Regions from separate parts of the Kribbella sp. NPDC050470 genome, predicted to be linked through region 1. Evidence: riboswitches for the same ligand, from Rfam matches in the RefSeq annotation. Region 1 holds a riboswitch; each other region holds the start of a gene.
The links. A riboswitch is a leader RNA that binds a small molecule or an ion and turns the genes downstream of it on or off. The one in region 1 is predicted to bind thiamine pyrophosphate.

Region 1 (7,085 bases):
TGGCGGCTGAGGTGGTGGCGGGGGTGGCTGCTTCGGCTACTGAGATGCCGGTGAGTGTGGTGACGCCTACGCCGGTGGCGACGCCGACGCAGAGGTTCACGACGCCGCAGCGGCCGGCGCCGACGTTGACGCGGCCGCCGAAGCAGGCGAAGCCGAACTACTCGGTGTCCAGCGGGAAGCTGGCCGTCGTGCCGGGGTTCGACAAGGCGAGCGGGATCCGCGACAAGCTGACGTACCGGGTGGAGATCGAGCAGGGGTTGTCGGTCAACGGCGCGGCGGTCGCGCAGATCATCCACAAGACGCTGACGGACGCGCGCGGGTGGCAGGCGATCCACCCGGTGAACTTCGAGCGGACCGACAAGGTGGACGCCGACCTGCGGATCATCCTGGCGACGCCGACGCTGACCGACAAGCTGTGCCTGCCGCTCGACACCGGCGGTGAGGTGTCCTGCCGGGTCGAGGACCGGGTCGTGCTGAACGCGAAGCGCTGGATGTACGCGATCCCGGCGTACTCCGGGAACGTCGCGCTCTACCGCAACTACCTGGTCAACCACGAGGTGGGGCACGCGCTCGGTCACGGTCACTCCACCTGCAGCAAGGCGAAGACGCCGGCGCCGGTGATGATGCAGCAGACCAAGGGCCTGGCCGGCTGCCTGCCCAACGCCTGGCCGACGATCAAGGCCACCTGAGGCCGTACGACCTGAGCGAAACCCTCGTTCGTGAGAGGCTGGGCCCGAGGGGAGGCAGCAGCGATGTCGTCACAGGATTTCCCGACGTACGGCCGCGGTGAGCAACCGGAGCAGCCGGCCGAGGAGCACCACTACGCCCCGCCGACGCCGTACGGCGGCAGCAGCTACGGCGCCCCGCCTCCCGGCCAGCAGCAGCCGGGCCACTACGCCCAGCCGCAGCCTTATGGCACCCCACCCGGCCAGTACGGCGCCCCACCTCAGGCACCGCCGCCGCAAGCCCCGCCCGGCGGGTACACGCAGCCGCCGAACTACCGCCCCGGCAGCCCCTACGGCCCCGCCGCGCATCCACAGCAGCGCGAGCTGCCGCAGTACGGCCGCGAGCTTCCGGTCGCACCCCGTGATCCGCGCGCGGCCCGCGTCCTGCTGCTCGCCACGATCATCGCCGCCGTCTACGGCCTGCTCGTCCTGTCGGTCCAGAGGGTCGCCCTGCGCGAGATCTCCCAGGCGCCAGGCTCACCGCTGAATCACCCGCTCCGGACCGACGTCATCGACACGATCGGCCAGTTGCTGCTGCTCCTGGTCGGCGCGGCCGCGATCGTGATGTGGACGCGCGACGTGCTCGCCCGCCGCAAGGTCGGCCGCGACATCGAGCCCCCCGAGCTGGGCGGCCTGCTCCTGGTCGGGGTCTCGCTGGTGCCGATCCTGATCTGGGCGGGGATGGTGCTGTCGACCGGCATGGGCGCGATCGACGACTCGCTCGACCGGCTGCCCACGGCCTACGGCTGGGGCGGGATCGGCCTGCTGATCCTTGCCGCCGGCTTCCTTCTCGGTTACCGCGAGCTGAAGCCGGACGTGTCCAACCCGGTCGTCCAGGCCGCGTCGGCCCGCCCGCCCTGGGAGTGAGCATCCCGGTCGTCCTGGTCCCGGGTCTCGGCCTCGGGCCCAAGTCGTACGCACCCACCGTCGAGCACCTCACCACGCCGTACCGGATCGTCACCCTGCCCGGGTACGGCGAACCCGCCGGGCGCGGCGACGACCTCCGGCCACAAGCCCTGGGGACGGCGGTCGCCGACAAGATCCGGGAGCGGTCGGTGCTCGTCGGGCACTCGGCCAGCTGCCAGGTCGTGGTCGAGACCGCGGTCGCCTTCCCCGAGCTCGTGCACGCCCTGGTCCTGATCGCGCCGACCGGGGACGTGCGCGCAGCGAGCTGGCCGGACCTGGTCGCCCGCTGGCTGGGCTCGGCCGTCCCGGAATCACCGCGCCTGATCCCGGCGCTGTTTCCGCAGTACGCGCGTACGACGTTCGCCACGATCGCCCGCGCGGTCGAGGCGGCCCGTCGCCACGACCTGGCCGGGATCATCACCCGGGTGCGGGCCCCGATCGTGATCGTGCGCTGCCGCCACGACCACCTGTCCCCGGCCGAGTGGACGGACCGGCTGGCCGAGCTCACGCACTGTGAGTGCCGCACCCTGTCGACCGGCTCGCACATGCCGGTGCTGACCAACGGCCCGGAGCTGGCCGCTCTCATCCAGCGGGCAGCGGCTGCACCCAACCCAGCCTGAAGCGCTATCGTTGACGCGGTAGCAAAACCGATGCGGGAGCTCGCACGACGCGCGGGCTGAGAGGGCGACGCCGGTCGCCGACCGCCTGAACCTGACCGGGTAATGCCGGCGTAGGGAGCGGGTCACCATGACCAGTACTGCTGTTCGTCCTGCCAAGCGGACCGAGGCGCCGCTCGTCCTCACCACGGACGCGCCGCGCACGCTCGGCTTCTTCGACCAGTTCACCCTGTGGGGGAACCTGGGCATCTCTCTGTTCGGTCCGGTGACCGGTGCGCTGGTCGCGGCGTACACGGGCTCGCTGGCCCAGGGCCTGCTCGCGGTCGTGGTCGGCTGCGGCATCGGTGCGCTGGTGCTCGGCGGCGCGGCCGTGTTCGGTTCGCAGACCGGTGCGCCGGCGATGGCCTGCCTGCGCGGCCTGTTCGGCCGACGCGGTTCGATCGCGCCGACCGTGCTGAACATCGCGCAGAACGTCGGCTGGGCGACGATGGAGATCATCGTCATCTCGCAGGCCGCGGTGGCGGTGACGAGTGAACGCTGGCGCTGGTTGTTCGTCGTACTGGCCGGAGTGATCGCGACGGTGATGGCGGTCCGGCCGCTCGGCAGCGTGAAGGTGCTGCGAAAGTTCATGGTCTGGCTGGTGCTGATCTCGTCGGTCTACCTGTTCGTGCAGGTGCTCAGCAAGCCGGTGCAGGACCTCCCGCAGGACGGCGTCTTCGGCTTCTGGCCGGCTGTCGACCTGGCTGCCGCCGGCGTGGTGTCGTTTGCGCCGCTGGCCGCCGACTACACGCGGCACTCGCGCACGAACAAGGCTGCCTTTGCCGGATCGTCGCTCGGCTACGGCATCGCGGCGATCGTGTACTACTCCCTCGGTGTGTTCGCCGTCGCGACGCTCGGGACCAACAGCACCGACGTGATCACCGCGCTCGTCACGCTGCCGGCCGGTGCGATCGCGCTGTTCGTGCTGCTGGTGGACGAGGTCGACGAGGCGTACGCGAACGTCTACTCGACCACGATGGCCACGCACAACCTGATCGGCCACGTCGACCGGCGCTGGATCTCGATCGCGATCGGCGTGCTCGCGACCGGCCTCGCCCTGATGGTTGACCTGGGCAACTACACGCAGTTCCTCTACCTGATCGGCTCGGTCTTCGTCCCGCTGTTCGCGGTCGCGATCGCGGACTTCTTCGTGGTCAGCAAGATGAACTGGGACGTCTCCGGTACGGCGCGCTTCCGCTGGCAGCCCGCGCTCGCCTGGCTGATCGGCTTCGTCGCCTACCAGCTGGTGAATCCGGGCACGGTGAAGGGCTGGTCGCCGTTCTGGACCGACGTCCAGCAGTGGGTGTTCAACGACCAGCCGGTGCCGACCTGGCTCGGCGCGACGTACACCTCGATCATCGTGTCGATGCTGGCCGCGGTGCTGCTCGGCCGGATCGGTCGCCGACCGCTGGACAACTGACCCGGAGTAACCGGGATACTTGCGCAATGCTGAACTCCGCACTGCGCAGCCGGGCCGAGTACGCGGAACTGGGGGCCGACGGACTGGCCGCGCGTACCACGCCCGAGCGGGACGCGGCGACCGTGAAGGCCGTCGAGGAAGTGCTCCAGGGCCGTGTGTCGGTGCTCGACCTGTGCTGCGGGTACGGCCGGATCGCGCTACCGCTGCGCCGGGCCGGGAAGGTGGTGCGAGCGCTGGACATCTCGCCGAACCTGGTCGAGGCCGGCCGGGCGAAGGCGGCCGAGGAGGAGCTCCAGATCGACTGGGCGATCGGTTCGATGACCGACCTGCCGTACAAGTGGGACGCGTTCGACGCGGTGATCTGCCTGTGGACCGCGTTCCACGAGCTGTTCGCCGAGGACGAGCAGGTGTCCACGATCTGCGAGATCTCCCGGGTGCTGAAACCGGGCGGGATGGCCATCATCGAGGGCCCGGTCTGGGGTCCGGCGACGGCGGCCGAGATCGCCAACGGGATGCGCCAGGGACCGGAGCACCGGATCGTCACCACCGAGCACTTCGGCGCCAGCAGCGTGCACTTCATCCACGACGAGGCCAGCTACGGGCGCTTGTGCGCGGCTGCCGGAATCGAGGACTACAAGGTGTACAAGCGGGACTGGGGCGGCCGTCGCCGGCTGATCCTGGAGATCCACCAGCCCGGTAACGACTGACACGTCAGGAATTTGATTCACCGCGCCCGGATTCCTTCCAGGCAAGGGAAAACAAGAAGCAGATCCCCACTCCACACTGGGGATCTGCTCCTTTGTTCTTCGAGTGTAAATGCTTTCTGGCCGGCGCGTGAAAAGTCAGTTTTTTGCTTCGAGATTCAGCAAGAATCGTTTCGCGTCCAGCCCGCCGGCGTACCCGGTGAGGGCTCCGTTCGCGCCGATCACCCGGTGGCACGGCAGTACGACGCAGACCGGGTTCGCACCCAGCGCCGTACCGACCGCGCGGGCCGCCTTCGGCCGGTCGATGTCGCCGGCAACCGCGCCGTACGTCGTCGTCCGCCCGTAGCTCGTGTGCGACGGGAGGTCGGTCAGCACGAGCCGCTGGAACGGCGTCGCCAGCGCGAGGTCCACGTCCAGGTCGAACGCGTGCCGCCGACCGGACAGGTACTCGTCCAGTTGCCGCCGTACGTCGTCCAGCGCCCGGGGCTGCCGTAGTACGCGCGGGGACACGGCCTTCGCGAGGCGGTTGGTCATGGTTTCCTCGTCGCCGAACGAACTGGCCACGACGCGACCTTCGGCGACTGCGAGCAGCATGGTGCCGATCGGGGTGTCGTGCAGGGTGTAGGCGACGTCCGCGGTCGGGAAGACCGGTGGTTTGAGGTCCGGTGCGGTGAGCCGGGCCAGCCGGCTCTCGAGATCAGTCATCGTTCACTCCGAGTTTGGTGCGCAAGGTCGCGAGCGCGTCACTGACGAGTCGCCGCGACGCGGCAGGCGTGGTGTCCAGGGCGGCGGCCACGCCGTGGTGGTCCAGGTCGCCGACGTACTTGAGCGTGACGGCGAAGCGTTGGCGTTCGGGTAGCTGGTTGACGGCGTGCCAGAGGTCGGGGTCCGGCCAGTCCGCGGCGTCCGGGCCGGCGACCGCGATCGGCGGGGCCTCGTCGAGCGGGCTCTGTGGTCTTCGGGCCCGGTGTACGTCGGTCGCGCAGCGGGCCGTGATGGTCAGCAGCCAGCTGCGCAGGTTCTTCGCCGAGGTGAGCCCGGGGTAGGCGGCGAAAGCCTTTTCCCAGGCGCGCTGGGCCACGTCGTCGCCGTCGACCGGCCCGGCCAGCGCACGCGCCAGCCGTGCCACGTCCTGCCAGTGCGCGTCGACGAGCGCCTGGAACGGCGGCAGCGAGACCTTCTCCGGAGCCATCACGCCAGTAGAACGCATCTGCCCCAGGGGGTGTGAGTCCGGATCCCGAGATTGTGCAGTTACTCAGTAGACTTTAGTGCCAAGATTGCTGACATGACGACGACCTTGCTCACCCGCCGTCGCGTCATCGATCTTCTGCGGACGGCGAGCGCCACCTGTCGGTGACCGACTACACGCTCTAGTCACCCCGTTGTCCCCGGCGGTCATCCGCCGTACGAGGCCTGTCTGAAGCCGCCTCCACACCCCGTCCGGCTGTTGCCGGTCGTCCCTGCCCCGTTCCGAGGGAGAGACATGTCTGTACCTGCCTTGAACCGTCCTGCCCTGGCCGTAGTACCCGACCGCCTGGAGGAGCGGACCGTCGACGCCGACGTCTACCGGTCCGTCTTCCGTCGCCACGCCGCCGGTGTCGTGGTGATCACCGCGGACGCCGGCCACGGGCCGGCCGGGTTCACCGCCACCTCACTGGTCTCGGTCAGCCTGCTGCCGCCGCTCGTCTCGTTCGCCATCGCCACCAGCGCGTCCAGCTGGCCGACCGTCAGCAAGGTCGACGGCCTGGTGATCAACTTCCTGTCCGCCGACCAGCAGTCCATCGCCGGCCGGTTCGCCACCAGCGGCATCGACCGGTTCGCCGAGCCGACCCGCTGGTCCCGGCTGCGCACCGGTGAGCCGGTGCTGGACGAGGCGCCGAGCTTCCTGCGCGCCCAGGTCGAGCATCGATTCGCCGTCGGCGACCACTACCTGGTCGTCGCCCGCCTGACCACTCACTCCGAACGGCGTGAGCACGAGCCGTTGCTGTACCACGACGGCCGCTACGCCACCGCCACTCCGCACACGAAGGCCCACCATGTCTAGGTCCCGCAAGTTCGCCGTACTCGCCGCAGCAGCCGCCACCGTCGCCCTGGTCGCCGGCTGCGGTGGAGACGCTCAGGCCGGAGGTGGCGGCGCCGAGCTCGCTCTCGACGCCGCGCTGCCGACCACCGTCCCGGACGGCGTCAAGATCGTCGTCGGCGATCCCACCACCCAGAAGGCGCTGGAGCTGTCCGGCCAGACCGGCAAGGTGTCGAAGTTCGTCCAGTTCGCCAACCTCAGCGGCGGTCCGCAGACCACCGAGGCGTTCCGGGCCAAGGCGCTCGACGTCGGCTCGGTCGCGGAGATCCCGCCGATCCACGCCACCTGGACCGGTCTGCACGTCAAGATCGTCGCCTCCAAGTTCCGCCAGGACGCGCTCGACCACCCGATCTACCAGCTCGGCATCGCCCCGGGCACCACGGTCAAGACGCTGGCGGACCTGCGCGGCAAGAAGATCGCCTACAGCCCGGGTCAAGCGCAGGGCGCGCTCATCCTCAAGGTGCTGAAGAAGGCCGGGCTGACCAAGGAGGACGTCAAGCTGGTCGAGCTGCCCAGCACCGGCGACGTGTACTCGCAGGCGCTGGCCGGCAAGCAGGTCGAGGTCGCCCCGATCGGCGGTGTGCAGATCAAGCG
Region 2 (7,085 bases), on a different contig from region 1:
CAGCGGGCCACGCCAGAAGCCGCGGCTGCCGATGGTGTCCAGGCTCTCCAGCGGGAACCAGCCGTTCTGGCAGCGCCGCCCGTTGATCGCGGACTCCACCTCGCGGGCCTGCCCCGAGGTCAGGCCCCGGACCGCCCAGTCGAGGAAGAACGCGCCGACATCGGGGATCTCCTCCGCGACGTGCGGAGCCACGGTCAGTATCCCCGGCTCGAAGAGATGCAGCTCTTCGGGTGACTTCACCAACGCTTCCCCCGCCCACCTGAGTACGACGGCCACGCGCGCCACCACGCGGCCGAGACACAGGGACCCCCCAGGTACCTGCTACTTCCAACAAGTGCTCTTAGTACCCCCACGCCGTACCGGGGTCAAGGTCCTGTCCGGTAGCCGACTACTTCTTCCGGGCCGCCCGGCGGGCCAGCTCCTCCCGGTCCAGCCGCTCGGCCTCCTCGGGCGTCGGCGCGCTCCCGCCGTACGAGGCCGGCAGCCACCAGGCGCCGGCGGGCTGCTCGGGGTAGGCCCGGATGGTGCGGTCGAGCATGCCGGCCATGGTCGAGCGCAGGTGCGCGGTCGCCTCGGCCGGGTCGTCGTCCGCGGTGACCGTGATCGGCTCGCCGACGGTGATCGCGATCGTCCGGTGCCGGGAGAAGTCGCGCGGATGGTCCTTGGTCAGTATCCGCTGCGTCCCCCACAGGATCATCGGCAGCACCGGTACGGCGGCCTCGGCGGCCATCCGGACCGTGCCGGACTTGAACTCCTTCAGCTCGAACGACCGGCTGATCGTCGCCTCCGGGAACACGCCGACCACCTCGCCGGCGTTCAGGTACTCGATCGCCTGCCGGTACGACGCCGTACCGGCCGCGCGGTCCACCGGGATGTGGTGCATCCCGCGCATCAGCGGTCCGGAGACCCGGCTGCGGAACAGCACCTCCTTGGCCATGAACCGCACCAGCCGCTTGCTCGGCAGCGCGCCGAACCCGCCGAGCACGAAGTCGACGTACGAGATGTGGTTCATCGCGATCACCGCGCCGCCGGTCCGCGGCACGTTCTCCGTCCCGGTCAGCTGGAACTTCAGGTCCAGCACCTTGAACGCCGTCTTCGCGAAGCCGATCACCGGCGGGTACACGAGGTCGCGCATTCCCGAACGCTACCGGCTCCGGTCAACCGGCGGACGTGACGCGCCCCACGGAATCCCGTATGCAGTTGTTCGTTAGGGTGGACCGCGACAACTTTAGATCGCGGGAGCTCGCACCGAAGTGGGCTGAGAGGGCGGCTGGGTGGATCCCGGCGCCGCCGACCGCCGAACCTGTCCGGGTAATTCCGGCGTAGGGAGCAGCAACGTGACAACCATCGGCAATAACGTCCGACCTACTGTCACCACCAGCCCGATCTCGGGCTCGGAGAAGATCTACCGCGGCGAGCTGAACGTTCCGGCCCGCCGCGTCCACCTCACCAACGGCGAGCACTTCGACCTGTACGACACGTCCGGTCCGTACACCGACTCGTCCGCGCGGATCGACGTACAGGCCGGTCTGCCCGCGCTCCGGCGGGACTGGATCGCCGGCCGCGAGCCGTTGACGCAGCTCGGGCACGCCCGGGCCGGAACCATCACCGAGGAGATGAAGTACATCGCGGTCCGGGAGGGCGTCGACCCGGAGTTCGTCCGGGACGAGGTGGCGCGCGGCCGGGCGGTGATCCCGGCGAACCGGCGGCACCCGGAGTCCGAGCCGATGATCATCGGCAAGAAGTTCCTGGTGAAGGTGAACGCGAACATCGGCAACTCGGCCGTGACCAGCTCGATCGAGGAAGAGGTCGAGAAGCTGGTCTGGGCGACCCGGTGGGGCGCGGACACCGTGATGGACCTGTCCACCGGCAAGAACATCCACGAGACGCGCGAGTGGATCCTGCGCAACTCGCCGGTGCCGATCGGGACGGTCCCGCTCTACCAGGCGCTGGAGAAGGTGAAGGGCGACCCGGCCGCGCTGTCGTGGGAGGTCTACCGCGACACGGTCATCGAGCAGTGCGAGCAGGGTGTCGACTACATGACCGTGCACGCCGGCGTCCTGCTGCGGTACGTCCCGCTGACCGCGCAGCGGATCACCGGGATCGTGTCGCGCGGCGGCTCGATCATGGCCGCGTGGTGCCTGGCGCACCACCAGGAGTCCTTCCTGTACACGCATTTCGCCGAGCTCTGCGAGATTCTCCGTGCGTACGACGTGACGTTCTCACTCGGCGACGGGCTCCGGCCGGGGTCGATCGCGGACGCCAACGACGCGGCCCAGTTCGCCGAGCTGCGGACTCTCGGCGAGCTGACCAAGATCGCCTGGGAGCACGACGTCCAGGTGATGATCGAAGGTCCCGGACACGTGCCGATGCACAAGATCGCTGAGAACGTCCGGCTCGAGGAGGAGCTGTGCGGCGAGGCGCCGTTCTACACTTTGGGGCCGTTGGCAACTGATGTGGCGCCGGCCTACGACCACATCACCTCGGCGATCGGCGCGGCCCAGATCGGCTGGCTCGGTACGGCGATGCTCTGCTACGTTACGCCAAAGGAGCACCTCGGCCTGCCGGACCGCGACGACGTGAAGACCGGCGTGATCACCTACAAGATCGCCGCGCACGCAGCCGATCTGGCCAAGGGGCACCCGGGTGCGCAGGACTGGGACGACACGTTGTCCAAGGCAAGGTTCGAGTTCCGCTGGGAGGACCAGTTCAACCTATCGCTGGACCCGGACACCGCGCGGTCGTACCACGACCAGACGCTGCCCGCCGAGCCGGCCAAGACCGCGCACTTCTGCTCGATGTGCGGGCCGAAGTTCTGCTCGATGCGGATCACCGCGGACATCCGCGCGTACGCCGAGGAGAAGGGCCTGACCTCGACCGAGGCGATCGAGGCCGGCTTCGCCGAGATGTCGGAGACGTTCAAGTCGCACGACAAGAAGCTGTACCTGCCGCTGGCGGACTGAGTACCGGACCGCCAGGCCATCACAATCGCCGGCCATTCGGCCGGCGCCCGCTGGAGTCGTCTCAGAGGGTCCGGTTGTGATGGCCTGGCGGTTCGTATCGTGCTGACTCCGCGTGAAGTCGCGGGGCGAGTCGAGATGCCGAGCAGGCCGGATCCAGCGGAGAATTGGGGAGATCGGCGGGCCTGCGGGGCGGTCACTGGGAGTGATTGGGTGAACCGATTCAGGTTTTTTCCTTCACTCTACGTGAATAAGACTGTAGCCTTAATGCGTTGGGAAGGAGGTGTGGCGGTGGTCTTCGTTCTCACGGTAGATCAGCGGGGCAGCCGAAGCATGACCGATCTCGTACCCGAGCTACTGAACACGCTGAACCGGCGGCCGCGGCGGACCGGTTTGCTCCGGAAGTTCGAGCGGACGGCCGGCGACGAGGTGCAAGGGGTGCTCTCGGAGGCGCGCCCGACCATCGACGTGGTCGTCGAGCTGCTGCGTTCCGACACCTGGTACGTCGGTCTCGGCGTAGGCGACGTCGCCCAGCCCTTGCCCCGCAGCACGCGGGCAGGCAGCGGCGAGGCGTTCGTGAACGCGCGGGAGGCGGTGAACCGGGCGAAGTCGAGCCCGCACCATGTCAACGTGGTCGGCTCCGACTCCCGCGTCGCGGAGCAGGTGGAGACAGTGCTGTGGCTGATGGCGTCGGTGCTGCGGCGGCGTAGCGAACGCGGCTGGGCAGTGGCCGACCTGCTGGCCGAGGGACTCACCAGGCGGGAGATCGGCGTGAAGCTGGGGATCAGCCAGTCGGCGGTGACGCAACGGGCCCAGGCGGCCGGCTTCGCCGAGGAGCAACGCGGACGGAAGCTGGCAGCCGAGCTGCTGGGACCAGGGGCCGCTGCGTGACGGCACTCATCCTGTCGTTGACCGCAGCCGCCCTGGTCCTCGCCGTACTGGCGTGGGTGCCCAAGGCCGGCTCTACGGTGCAGATCGTGCTCAGCGGGGTGATGCTGGCCTGTCTGATCGCCGTCGGCCTCCTGCTGCTCGCAGGCGACGGCGTGGACGGTTGGCGCGAGCGCTGGTGGAACGTGCTGCTCCTGCTGGCCGGCGGGCTCGCAGTCACCGGTGGCGGGCCGCTGACGACCTCTGTGCTGGCTCTGGTCGACCGGGGCAACACGAGAGCCCAGTCGACGCAGAAGGCCGGTGAGGTACTGCGTGGCGGCGCGCTGATCGGTTCACTCGAGCGCGGCGCCATCTACGCAGCCCTGGTGGCAGGCTGGCCGGAGGGACTCGCGATCGTGCTGGCCATCAAGGGGCTGGCCCGCTACCCCGAGCTCCGCAGCCCCGATCAGCCCGCCTCGGTCACACCGCAGGCAGTGGCCGAGCGCTTCATCATCGGCACCTTCACCAGCGTCCTGTGGTCGGTCACCGGCGCCGCCTTCCTGCTGTCGCGCTAGTCCGACCTGATCACGTAGGTGGACATCACCTTGTCGTGCCAGGTCTGCTTCTGGTCGTCCCACAGCGGCCAGAGCAGATTCAGGAAGCAGGCGTTGTTGAAGAGCCCGCTCAGGAACTCGCGCAGGAACGCCTTGCCGGCGCCGACCGGCTGGAACGACTGGGCGTCGACCAGGCGCAGGTGCAGCGCGCTCTTGCCGACGCTCTGCCCGGTCTTGCCCTGGCGGAAGACCCGGTTCCACAGCCCGAGGCCGATGCTGGCGGCGATGCCGAGCAGGAAGAGGATGATCGCGAACGCGCCCGGTGCGTCATTGGACGACGACAGGTCGTCGGAGCGCATCGCGATGTCGGCGATGAAGACGCCGTACCCGATCGCGATCGGGACGCCGCTGATCATGCCGTCGATGAGGTAGGCGCCGGCGCGTGGGGCCCAGTCGGCAAGTGGTGCCTGCGGTACGCCGTACCCGTAGCCGTACTGCGGCTGCTGGACGTAGGGGTTGTAACCCGGCTGCTGCGGGTGCCCGTACTGCTGCCCGTACTGGGGCTGGCCGTATTGGGGCTGGCCGTATTGGGGCTGGCCGTACTGCGGCTGCTGTCCGTACGGCGTGCGGTCCTGCGGTGTACTCATCGAGTCCATCTCTTCCAGCGTCAGCGGCGGATGACCACGTCGTTGACGACCTTGTCGTGCCAGGTCTGCTGCTTCTCGTCCCACAGCGGCCAGAGCACGTTGAGAGTACAGATGTTGTTGAACAGCACCGCGCAGAACTCGCGGCCGAAAGTCGAGCCGATACCGATCAGTTGGCCGGTCTGGGCGTGCACGACCTTCAGCCCGGTGACCTTCTTGCCCAACGACTGGCCGGTGCGGCCCTGCTGGACGACCCGGTTCGCGACCCAGACCAGGAATGCGACGAAGAACCCGCTCAGCATCGCGATCCCGCCGCCGGCGCCCAGTTCCTCCTGGTCACCGTCGATGACCAGCGCCGCGATGACCCCGGTGATCGTGGGGATGAACTGGATCAGCGAGTCGATCAGCGACGCGCCGACCCGGATCGGCCAGCCGGCGAGCTGCCCGGGTGGTGCATAGCCGTAGCCGTAGGCCGCGCCTGGTCCGTAGGGGTTGTAGCCCTGCGGAGGCTGGTACGGAGGGGTGCTCAACTGGGGGTCCTTTCTGGGGCGCGTCCGGATCCGCAGGGACGAGTATCGCGGATCGGCCCGGAACGACGGACGCCGCGGCCACAAGCGGCCACGGCGTCCGGTGTTGCGGAGTACTACGTCAGAGCTTGATGACGTAGGTGTTGTTGATCTTGTCCGCGAAGGTCTGCCTCTTCTCGTCCCACAGCGGCCACAGGTAGCCGATGTAGCAGGCGGCGCTGTCCAGGATGTGGGTCAGTTGGCGAATGAACGCCTTGCCCGCGCCGACCGGCTGACCGGTGTCCGCGCCGACCAGTTTCAGGCCCAGGACCTGCTTGCCGACGGTCTGGCCGGTGCTGCCCTGGCGGATCACGACGTTCCAGATCGCCAGGCCGATGCCGATCAGGTAGAAGATGATCGCGACGACGGCCAGGTTCTCGTTGGCGGAGAACGCGCTGCCGATGCCGTACGGCACACCGACGATCAGGCCGTCGATCAGCGCGCCGCCGACCCGGTTCGGCCAGGCGGCGAGGTTACCGGGGATGCCGCCGAAGCCCGGCTGGCCGTACTGCTGCGGGTAGCCCGGCTGCTGGCCGTACTGGCCCGGCTGCTGCGGATAACCCGGCTGCTGCCCGTACTGGCCCGGCTGCTGCTGGCCGTACTGCGTCTGCTGCTGCCCATACTGGCCAGCCTGCTGACCGTACTCAGCAGGCTGCTGCTGGCCGTAGCCCGGCTGCTGAGCGCCGTAGCCGGGCTGCTGCCCGTACTGGCCCGGCTGCTGCCCAGGCTGCCCGTACTGGCCTGGCTGGCCGTACTGAGCCGGCTGCTGCGCGTCCTGCGGGCCGTAACCCGGCGGTGGCGTCGGAGAGCTCACGACGATCCCTTCTGGTGAATTGCTGTTGAGGAGTGAGTTGCAGGCTAGTGGTCCGACGGCTCACACACCCTGACGGATCCCACGAGATGAGAGTTACCGTTGTCCGGTGAGCCTTTCGCTGAACGTCGTACTGCGGCCGACCGGACCGGTCCAGCCCGTGGACAGGCGGGTGCTGGGGTTGGCCGCGACAGGAGTGGGCGGCCTGGGCCTCGCCGCCGTCTACCAGCTGACCGGCGGGCGGATCGGAATTCCTTGCCTTCTGCACGCAACCACGGGCCTGAACTGCCCGTTCTGCGGCGCCACCAGGATGGCTGCCGCCTTGCTGCGCGGCGATCTGGTCGCCGCCTGGTACTTCAACCCGGTGGTGCTGGTGCTCGGCCCACTGATCGGTGTTGCCGTCGGCTACCAGTTGCTTGCCTGGTCGCTGGAGTCGCTCCGGCTGGTCCGGCTGCCCCGGCTGACCATGAGCCCACGCACGGTGGACTGGGTGGTCAAGGGCCTGATCGCCCTGTTCGTCGTGTACGGCGTCGCGCGCAACCTGAACTGAACCGCCGCCACGACCGGGCGGCGGTTCAGCGTCGCGCTCAGTAGTTGACCAGGCCGGTGGCGTAGGACACGATCGACACCGCGATCGAGACGATGCCGCCGATCCAGGCCACCTTGGCCAGCGTGTCCGGCCG
Region 3 (7,085 bases), on a different contig from region 1:
TTCCTCCGGATCGAGCGGCCGGCGCCGCCCGGCGGCCCGGCAGAGGGCGACAACTACGAGACGATCGGCCAGTTCTACGACGCGATCGAACGCGCGCTGATCGAGCTGTGCGACGAGCTCGGCGAGGACGCGGTCTTCTGCGGCGATCCGGCCCGGCAGGTCGGCAAGGCCCACTTCCGGCACAGCGGCGGCCGGTTGATCGTGGTCGACAGCCTCAAGTCCGCGCTCGAGGCGCTGGAGGAGATCGTCGAGCAGGGCGAGGGTACGGCGCGTGGCGAAGTCTGGGATGGGGATGCGGACATGTTCCATCCCGACCGTGACGAGGTGGCGCACTACTACCGCTTCCAGGAGCTCAAGCTCGGCCGGCGGTATCAGCGTGGTGACACCCCGGAGTCCGGTCCGACCGGTGAGCCGATCGGCTTCGACGTGAACGGCGTACGCCCGATGCGGCCGAATCCACGGCTGACCGACCACCCGGAAGGACACCCGATCCGGGTCGCCCAGGAGGAGTTCAACCACACGTACTGCGCGGTGCTGCACCTGCTCGAGCAGACGTTCAACGGCAGTCCGCGGATGCTGTCCGTTGCCACCGGCACCATGTATGCGCTGAAGGCCCAGGCCGAGGCGCTGATGCAGATGTCCGACGACGACGGCTTCGTCGCTGGTCCCACGTTCGACTACGTCACGCCGGCGGCGCGTGAGTGGTCGGTCGGCGAGTCGCAGCGGGTCGCCGTACTGCCGAATGGTCCGTACGTCGTCTACGGCCGGGTGCCGCTGCGGCGCAAGCTCAAGATCGTTTCGGAGAACAACGACTCGCTCACCTGGCAGACGTCGGCGGCCATCGAGACCGAGGACACGTACGCGCTCTGCCGGTGCGGCCGGTCCGGCTCCAAGCCGTTCTGCGACGGGACCCACGCAGTGGTCGGCTTCGACGGCACCGAGGCCGAGCCGATGGCGCCGTACGGCGAGCTGCAGCACGTCCACGACGGCGTCGGCATCTCCGCGCAGCGGGTCGGCGAGCTGTGCATCCACGCCGCCTTCTGCATCGGCCGGACGCGTCCGATTGCCAAGATGCTCGCCGACACCGAGGACAGCGACGTACGCTCCGATGTCATGGGACGAATCGACCACTGCCCCTCGGGGTCCTACAGCTACGCGCTCGAGCGCGGCGGTCAGTCGATCGAGCCCGACCTGCCGCGGGCGATCTCGGTGCTCGAGGAGGAGGACGGCCAGGCCAGCGCGTTGTGGGTCACCGGCGACCTGCCGGTGCACCGGGCGGACGGGCGGCTGCAGGAGACCCGCAACCGGGCGACGTTGTGCCGGTGCGGTCACTCGTCCAACAAGCCGTTGTGCGACGGCACCCATCGCGAGATCAAGTTCCACGAATGACCTCGGCCGACTTGGAGCAGGCCGCGGCGGTGTTCGCCGAGGTCCGGGGCCGGCTGTTCGGCATCGCCTACCGGATGCTCGGCAGCGCCGCCGAGGCCGAGGACCTCGTCCAGGACGTGTGGTTGCGCTGGCAGACCACCGACCGCAGCAAGGTGACGAACCCGGCGGCGTACCTGGCGACCGCGATCACCCGGCTGGCGATCAACGCGACCCAGTCGGCACGGGTACGGCGGGAGACGTACATCGGCCCGTGGTTGCCGGAGCCGGTCGACACCAGCGCGGACCCGTACCTCGGCGCCGAACGGAGCGAGGCGCTGGAGTTCGCCGTACTGCTCATCCTGGAACGGCTGACGCCGACCGAGCGGGCGGCGTACATCCTGCGGGAGGCGTTCGACTACCCGTACAGCCAGATCGCCGAGATCATCGGGTCCACCGAGGCGGCCTCGCGCCAACTGGTCAGCCGGGCCCGCAAACGCATCGTCGCCGAGCGGCACAATCCGGTGACCGGTTCGGAGCAGCGCGAACTGCTGACTGCCTTCGTCACCGCCGCGCAGTCCGGCGACCTCGAAGAGCTCGAACGCCTGCTCGCCGCCGACGTCGTCAGCTACTCCGACAGCGGCGGCGCCGCGCGGGCCACCCGCTACCCGCTGGTCGGCGCGGACCGAGTGGCGAAGGTCCACAAGGCCTACGCATCGACGTTCTGGGAAGGCGCCGACGTCGAGCTCGGCACCGTCAACGGCCAGGCCGCCGCAATCCTCCGCCGCAACGGCACCACCTTCGCCGTACTGACCATCACCGCCTCAACAGCCGGCATCGAACAGGTCCTCTGGGCCCTCAACCCCTCCAAACTAACCACCTTCAACGCCGCCTAGCAGCCTCCCACTCGCCCAGACCCGCCGCCGAGCAAGACCGCCCCCGACCCGCCAACTCCTGCTCGCTGACCAGCGTGAGAACCGGCGTACCCGGCCGTTAGCATCCGCGTCGGCTGCACAGAGAGGTCACCCTGCGCGGCTGTGACATCGGACCGGGGTTTGGACCTGGGTTGTTTCGGTGAGGTGCGGTGGTTATCGTCGAGGGAGCCGCGGGAGCTCACGCCAGAGTGGGCTGAGAGGGCGACTGACCACGGTGTCGCCGACCGCTGAACCTGTATCGGGTAATGCCGGCGTAGGGAGGACGCGATGGCGTACGACGTGTGGGTGAACGGTGAGGCGACGACAGTCCCGCCGGATCGATCCGTTGCCGAACTGGTCCGGGAGTACTCCGACCGCGAGACCGGGATCGCGGTCGCGGTGAACCAGACCGTGCTGACGCGCGACGAGTGGGCCGGTACGACGCTCACGGACGGCGACCGGGTCGAGATCGTCAGTGCGGTCCAGGGTGGTTGAGGACATGGTTGAGCACATGGACGATCCGCTGGAGCTCGGCGGCCGGATCTACACCTCCCGGCTGATCATGGGGACCGGCGGCGCCGCGAACCTCGAGGTGATGGAAGAGGCATTGCTTGCCTCAGGCACCCAACTCACCACGGTCGCGATGCGCCGGCTCGGCACCGGCCACGAGGGCTCGATCCTCGACGTACTCAAGCAGCACGGGATCGACGTACTGCCGAACACCGCCGGCTGTCACACGGCGGCAGAGGCCGTGCTGACCGCGAGGCTCGCCCGGGAGGCGTTGCAGACCGACCTGATCAAGGTGGAGGTGGTCGCCGACGACCACCTGCTGATGCCGGACCCGATCGAGTTGCTGGATGCGGTCGACGCGCTGGTCGCGGACGGTTTCACGGTGCTGCCGTACACGAACGACGACCCGATCCTGGCGCGCCGCCTGGAGCAGGCGGGGTGCGCGGCGGTGATGCCGCTGGCGGCGCCGATCGGCTCCGCGCTCGGCATCCGCAACCCGCACAACATCGCGCTGATCGCCGAGGCGGCCAACGTCCCGGTGATCGTCGACGCAGGCATCGGTACGGCGAGTGACGCAGCGCTGGCCATGGAGCTCGGCTGCGCCGCCGTCATGCTCGCCACCCCCGTCACCCGCGCCGAAAAACCCGCCCTGATGGCCGCCGCAATGCGAGACGCAGTCACCGCAGGCCGAGCCGCCCGCCTGGCCGGCCGAGTCCCCCGCCGCTGGCACTCAGCCCAAGCCTCCTCACCGACGACCGGTCTGCCTGCTTTCTAGGTCGACTGCTGCAGCCTCTCGGCCAACTCCGGGGCTTCGGTGAGGTCGATGGAGCGGTCGAGGAGGAGGGCGGACAGGGTGAGGTGGAGTTGTTGGTCGGGTTGTAGGGCTAGGGCGCTTTGCCAGGCTAGGGCTGGGCCTGCGCCTACGTAGTCGGTGGCGCGGAGGAACCAGGGGCGGACATCGGCGGGTTGGGCGAGGAGCAGGGTGGTGACGGTGTCGCCGCGTTGCTGGACGAAGGCGAGCCAGGGGCTGAGCGAGCCGTAGGCGGCGTCGGCGCCTTCGCCGGCCTCGCTCAGTACGACGGTGTTCTCGGCGGACGGCAGTCGCCAGAAGATGCCGCCGTACCCGGCGCCGGGACGTCCCGCGGTCGCCGGGCTGTCGATGCGGATCGGTCCGTAGCGCGCGGTGAGGACGCTGTGCCAGTCGAGGCGCCAACCGCCTTCGGCGAGCGAGCCGCTGAGCTGTCGGCGTTCCACCAGTTGCGGCCGGCCCTGTTCGTCGTACCAGGTGATCTCGTCGGTCAGCGCGTTGCCGGGCCCGTCGTCGACGGTGACTCCGCGGCTGCGCTGCTGGCCGTGATTCGTGAGCAAGGTCGGACCACGTCCGGGGAGGAAGGTACGACCGCCCCAGTGCGACGTCCCGTTGACGCCGGCAACGGCCAGCGACACACCGTAGTGGTGCCGGTGATCCACTGGGCTCACCTCGGTCAGTGGATGGCCGCCAAGCGTCCGCACCGGGTGCAGATACGGACGCGGCGAGTGCACCTGTGGCATCCGCCGTCCGAACTCGTAGTGCGCGAGCAGCCCGGACTCCGACCCCAGCACGAAGATGTCCCCCTGCTGCTGCCAACGCACTGGCCCCAAGCGCCCCCGAGGCGCGTCGGACTGCAGCCGCGTCGCCTGCGGAACCGGCCCGGTGCTCGCCCGCAACGCCAACCGCAGGTCCGGCACCCCGTCCAGATCCACCTCGGTCCCGGCGATCTCGGCGTACAACCGCCGCCAGGCCAACTCCCCCATCCCCTGCTGCGGGACCCGGACAGTCGTCAGCGACGGTACGGCGAACCGCGACAACCCGATGTCGTCCATCCCAGCCACCGACAGGTCCGCAGGTACGGCGACCCCGACCTCGTTGAGCCGCGCCAGCAGACCGAATGCGACCAGATCGTTGAACGCCACCACGGCGGTGACATGTGAATCCAGCACCTGCTCGACCGCGCCGTAGCCGTCCTCGATCGACGAGCCGCACTCGAGCCGGACGAGCTCGAGTCCGGGGATCTCGCGTTCGGCGATCTCGAGCGAGCGCAGGCGGTCCGTGTTCGACGCGCTGCCGACCGGCCCGGCCAGGTAGGCGAGCCGCCGGTGCCCGAGGCCGACGAGGTGGTCGACCACGATCCGCACCGCGCGACCGAAGTCGACGCCGACCGAGGCCACATCGGACGGCCCTTCGCGGTTGACCAGGATGACCGGCTTCACGTCCGGCAGCAGCTCGAGCAGCCGCTCCTCGGCCAGCCGCGGCGACACCAGGATGAGCGCGTCGCAGCGGCGGCGGGCCTCGATCGCGATGTCCGCCTCGGCCAGCGGGTCCTCGTCCGTCTCGGCGACCAGGACGCGGTACCCGGCCGCGGCCGAGGCGTTCGTGATCCCGCGCATGATCTGCTGGAACAGCGGGTTGCCGAGGTCCGGCACCACCAGCGCGACCATGTTCGTCCGGCCGAGGGACAGGTTCCGGGCGAGGTCGCTGGGCCGGTAGTTCAGCCGGTCGGCGGCGGCGCGGACGCGTTCGGCGATGTCCGGCGCGACCGTGAGGCGCCCGTTCATCACCCGGGACACGGTCGCCCGCGACACCTCCGCCGCACGCGCGACGTCGGCGATCGTGATCGAGTCCTTCGGTGTCCTGCCCATCAAGCCGTCTCTCGCTCGGTGACCCGCACGGGACCGAACACAGCCCCGCCACCGTCCATCGTGCCCTGCGGGGCCGCCGCGAACAGCCCCACCTCGGCCCCGATCCACCGGCCTTCGACGGCCTGGAAGACGCCGGCTTCGACCCACTCACCGCCGGTCCGGTACGAGAAGCGCACGAGCGCATTGTCATCGACGTCGGCGGCCAAATCGACGTACGGCGTCTCCAACTGAGCGTGATGCAGGACGTCCTCATCCGGTGTGCCCCGCTGCCGCAGTACGACGTCGACGCCGGTCGGAGTGCGGTGGAGCCCGAGCCACGCATAGCTCTGACCGAGTACGACGAGACCCGCGCGAGCCCCCGGACCGCCGCCGTCGAGCCGGACCGAGGTCTCGAACCGGCGCCGGTGACCGGGCAGCTGCTGCCCGAGCACCTGCGGGAGATTCCGCAGGTCGCCGTCGTCCTCCGGGAGCACGGCCAACCGCAGTGCGCCGGCCTTCGGGGCGTCGTACCACTCCGGCCGTGGGTTCGCCTGCCAGTGCCAGATCGGCGACAACTCGGGGCCCTCGAAGAGATCAGTGCGATCCGGCTCGCCGAGGACGACCTCGCCCTCGCCATGTCGCAGTACCGGCTCGCCGTCAGTCCCGATCACCGGCCAGCCGTCGACCCACCGCATCGGCTGCAGGTGGACGACGCGTCCCACCGGTCCGCGATCCTGGAAGTGCAGGAACCAGTCCTCGCCGTCCGGCGAATCCACCCACGCCCCCTGATGCGGCCCGTTCACCGGCGTCGACCCCTGCGCGAGGACGACGCGATCCTCGTACGGACCGTACGGCGACCGCGCCCGGAACGCCGACTGCCATCCGGTCGCGACGCCACCGGCGGGCGCGAAGATCCAGTAGTACCCGTCCCGCTTGTAGAACTTGGGTCCCTCGAGGGTCGTGTAGCCGGGAAGCTCGTCGCCGTCGATCACCGTGCGGGCCGGCCCGACCACCCGGTCCAGCGTGGGTGAGACCTCGCGGACGGTCAGCCGGTTCTTGATCCCGGCCCGGCTCTTCGCCCAGCCGTGGACGAGGTAGCAGCGGCCGTCGTCGTCCCACAGCGGGCACGGGTCGATCAGGCCGCGGCCGGCCAGCAGCAGGTGCGGCTCCGACCAGGCGCCGGCGGGATCCGTGGCGCTGAGCACGAAGATCCCGTGGTCCGGATCGGGGTAGACGATCCAGAACCGGCCGTCGTGGTGGCGGATGCTCGGCGCCCAGACCCCACCGCCGTGCCGCGGGATCTTGAAGTGCTCGACCGGCGGAACCTCGCGCAGGGCGTGGTTGACGAGCGCCCACGAGACCAGGTCGCGAGAGTGCAGGACCGGGAGCCCGGGCGCCCGGTTGAAACTCGACGCGATCAGCCAGTAGTCGTCGCCGACCCGGATCGCGTCCGGGTCCGGCCAGTCCGCATCGAGCACCGGGTTCACGTACACAGGTCTCGCCCTCCGATCGGGAAACCGCCTTCCGAACCCTATTGCGAGCCCGGTGCGCTGTGTTACTTTCTCACGAAGAAACCGGTTTCTTCAACTGTTCCGGCGTGGAGAGAAGGACAAGATGAGGCGTACAGGTTGGCTGCGG

Region 2: it holds a riboswitch for thiamine pyrophosphate, as region 1 does, so the genes downstream of both, thiC (phosphomethylpyrimidine synthase ThiC) here and ACIBGM_RS37670 (purine-cytosine permease family protein) in region 1, are expected to answer to the same signal.
Region 3: it holds a riboswitch for thiamine pyrophosphate, as region 1 does, so the genes downstream of both, thiS (sulfur carrier protein ThiS) here and ACIBGM_RS37670 (purine-cytosine permease family protein) in region 1, are expected to answer to the same signal.

What each region holds. Positions count from the first base shown of each region.
Region 1 is NZ_JBITHV010000014.1:96,250-103,334, reverse strand. It holds gene ACIBGM_RS37685 (DUF3152 domain-containing protein) at 45-689, shown strand; gene ACIBGM_RS37680 (hypothetical protein) at 753-1,592, shown strand; gene ACIBGM_RS37675 (alpha/beta hydrolase) at 1,589-2,251, shown strand; TPP riboswitch at 2,274-2,385, shown strand; gene ACIBGM_RS37670 (purine-cytosine permease family protein) at 2,379-3,707, shown strand; gene ACIBGM_RS37665 (class I SAM-dependent methyltransferase) at 3,734-4,414, shown strand; gene ACIBGM_RS37660 (methylated-DNA--[protein]-cysteine S-methyltransferase) at 4,550-5,116, opposite strand; gene ACIBGM_RS37655 (RNA polymerase sigma factor) at 5,109-5,603, opposite strand; gene ACIBGM_RS37650 (flavin reductase family protein) at 5,895-6,455, shown strand; gene ACIBGM_RS37645 (ABC transporter substrate-binding protein) at 6,448-7,085, shown strand, end outside.
Region 2 is NZ_JBITHV010000005.1:113,670-120,754, forward strand. It holds gene ACIBGM_RS15780 (hypothetical protein) at 1-240, opposite strand, end outside; gene ACIBGM_RS15785 (lysophospholipid acyltransferase family protein) at 389-1,135, opposite strand; TPP riboswitch at 1,226-1,347, shown strand; gene thiC (phosphomethylpyrimidine synthase ThiC) at 1,338-2,963, shown strand; gene ACIBGM_RS15795 (transposase) at 3,294-3,851, shown strand; gene ACIBGM_RS15800 (hypothetical protein) at 3,848-4,402, shown strand; gene ACIBGM_RS15805 (RDD family protein) at 4,399-5,028, opposite strand; gene ACIBGM_RS15810 (RDD family protein) at 5,049-5,555, opposite strand; gene ACIBGM_RS15815 (RDD family protein) at 5,674-6,405, opposite strand; gene ACIBGM_RS15820 (DUF2752 domain-containing protein) at 6,512-6,952, shown strand; gene ACIBGM_RS15825 (hypothetical protein) at 6,990-7,085, opposite strand, start outside.
Region 3 is NZ_JBITHV010000004.1:611,874-618,958, reverse strand. It holds gene ACIBGM_RS14940 (ferritin-like domain-containing protein) at 1-1,389, shown strand, start outside; gene ACIBGM_RS14935 (RNA polymerase sigma-70 factor) at 1,386-2,261, shown strand; TPP riboswitch at 2,461-2,577, shown strand; gene thiS (sulfur carrier protein ThiS) at 2,568-2,774, shown strand; gene ACIBGM_RS14925 (thiazole synthase) at 2,779-3,564, shown strand; gene ACIBGM_RS14920 (DUF6807 family protein) at 3,561-5,468, opposite strand; gene ACIBGM_RS14915 (family 43 glycosylhydrolase) at 5,468-6,940, opposite strand; gene ACIBGM_RS14910 (sugar ABC transporter substrate-binding protein) at 7,062-7,085, shown strand, end outside.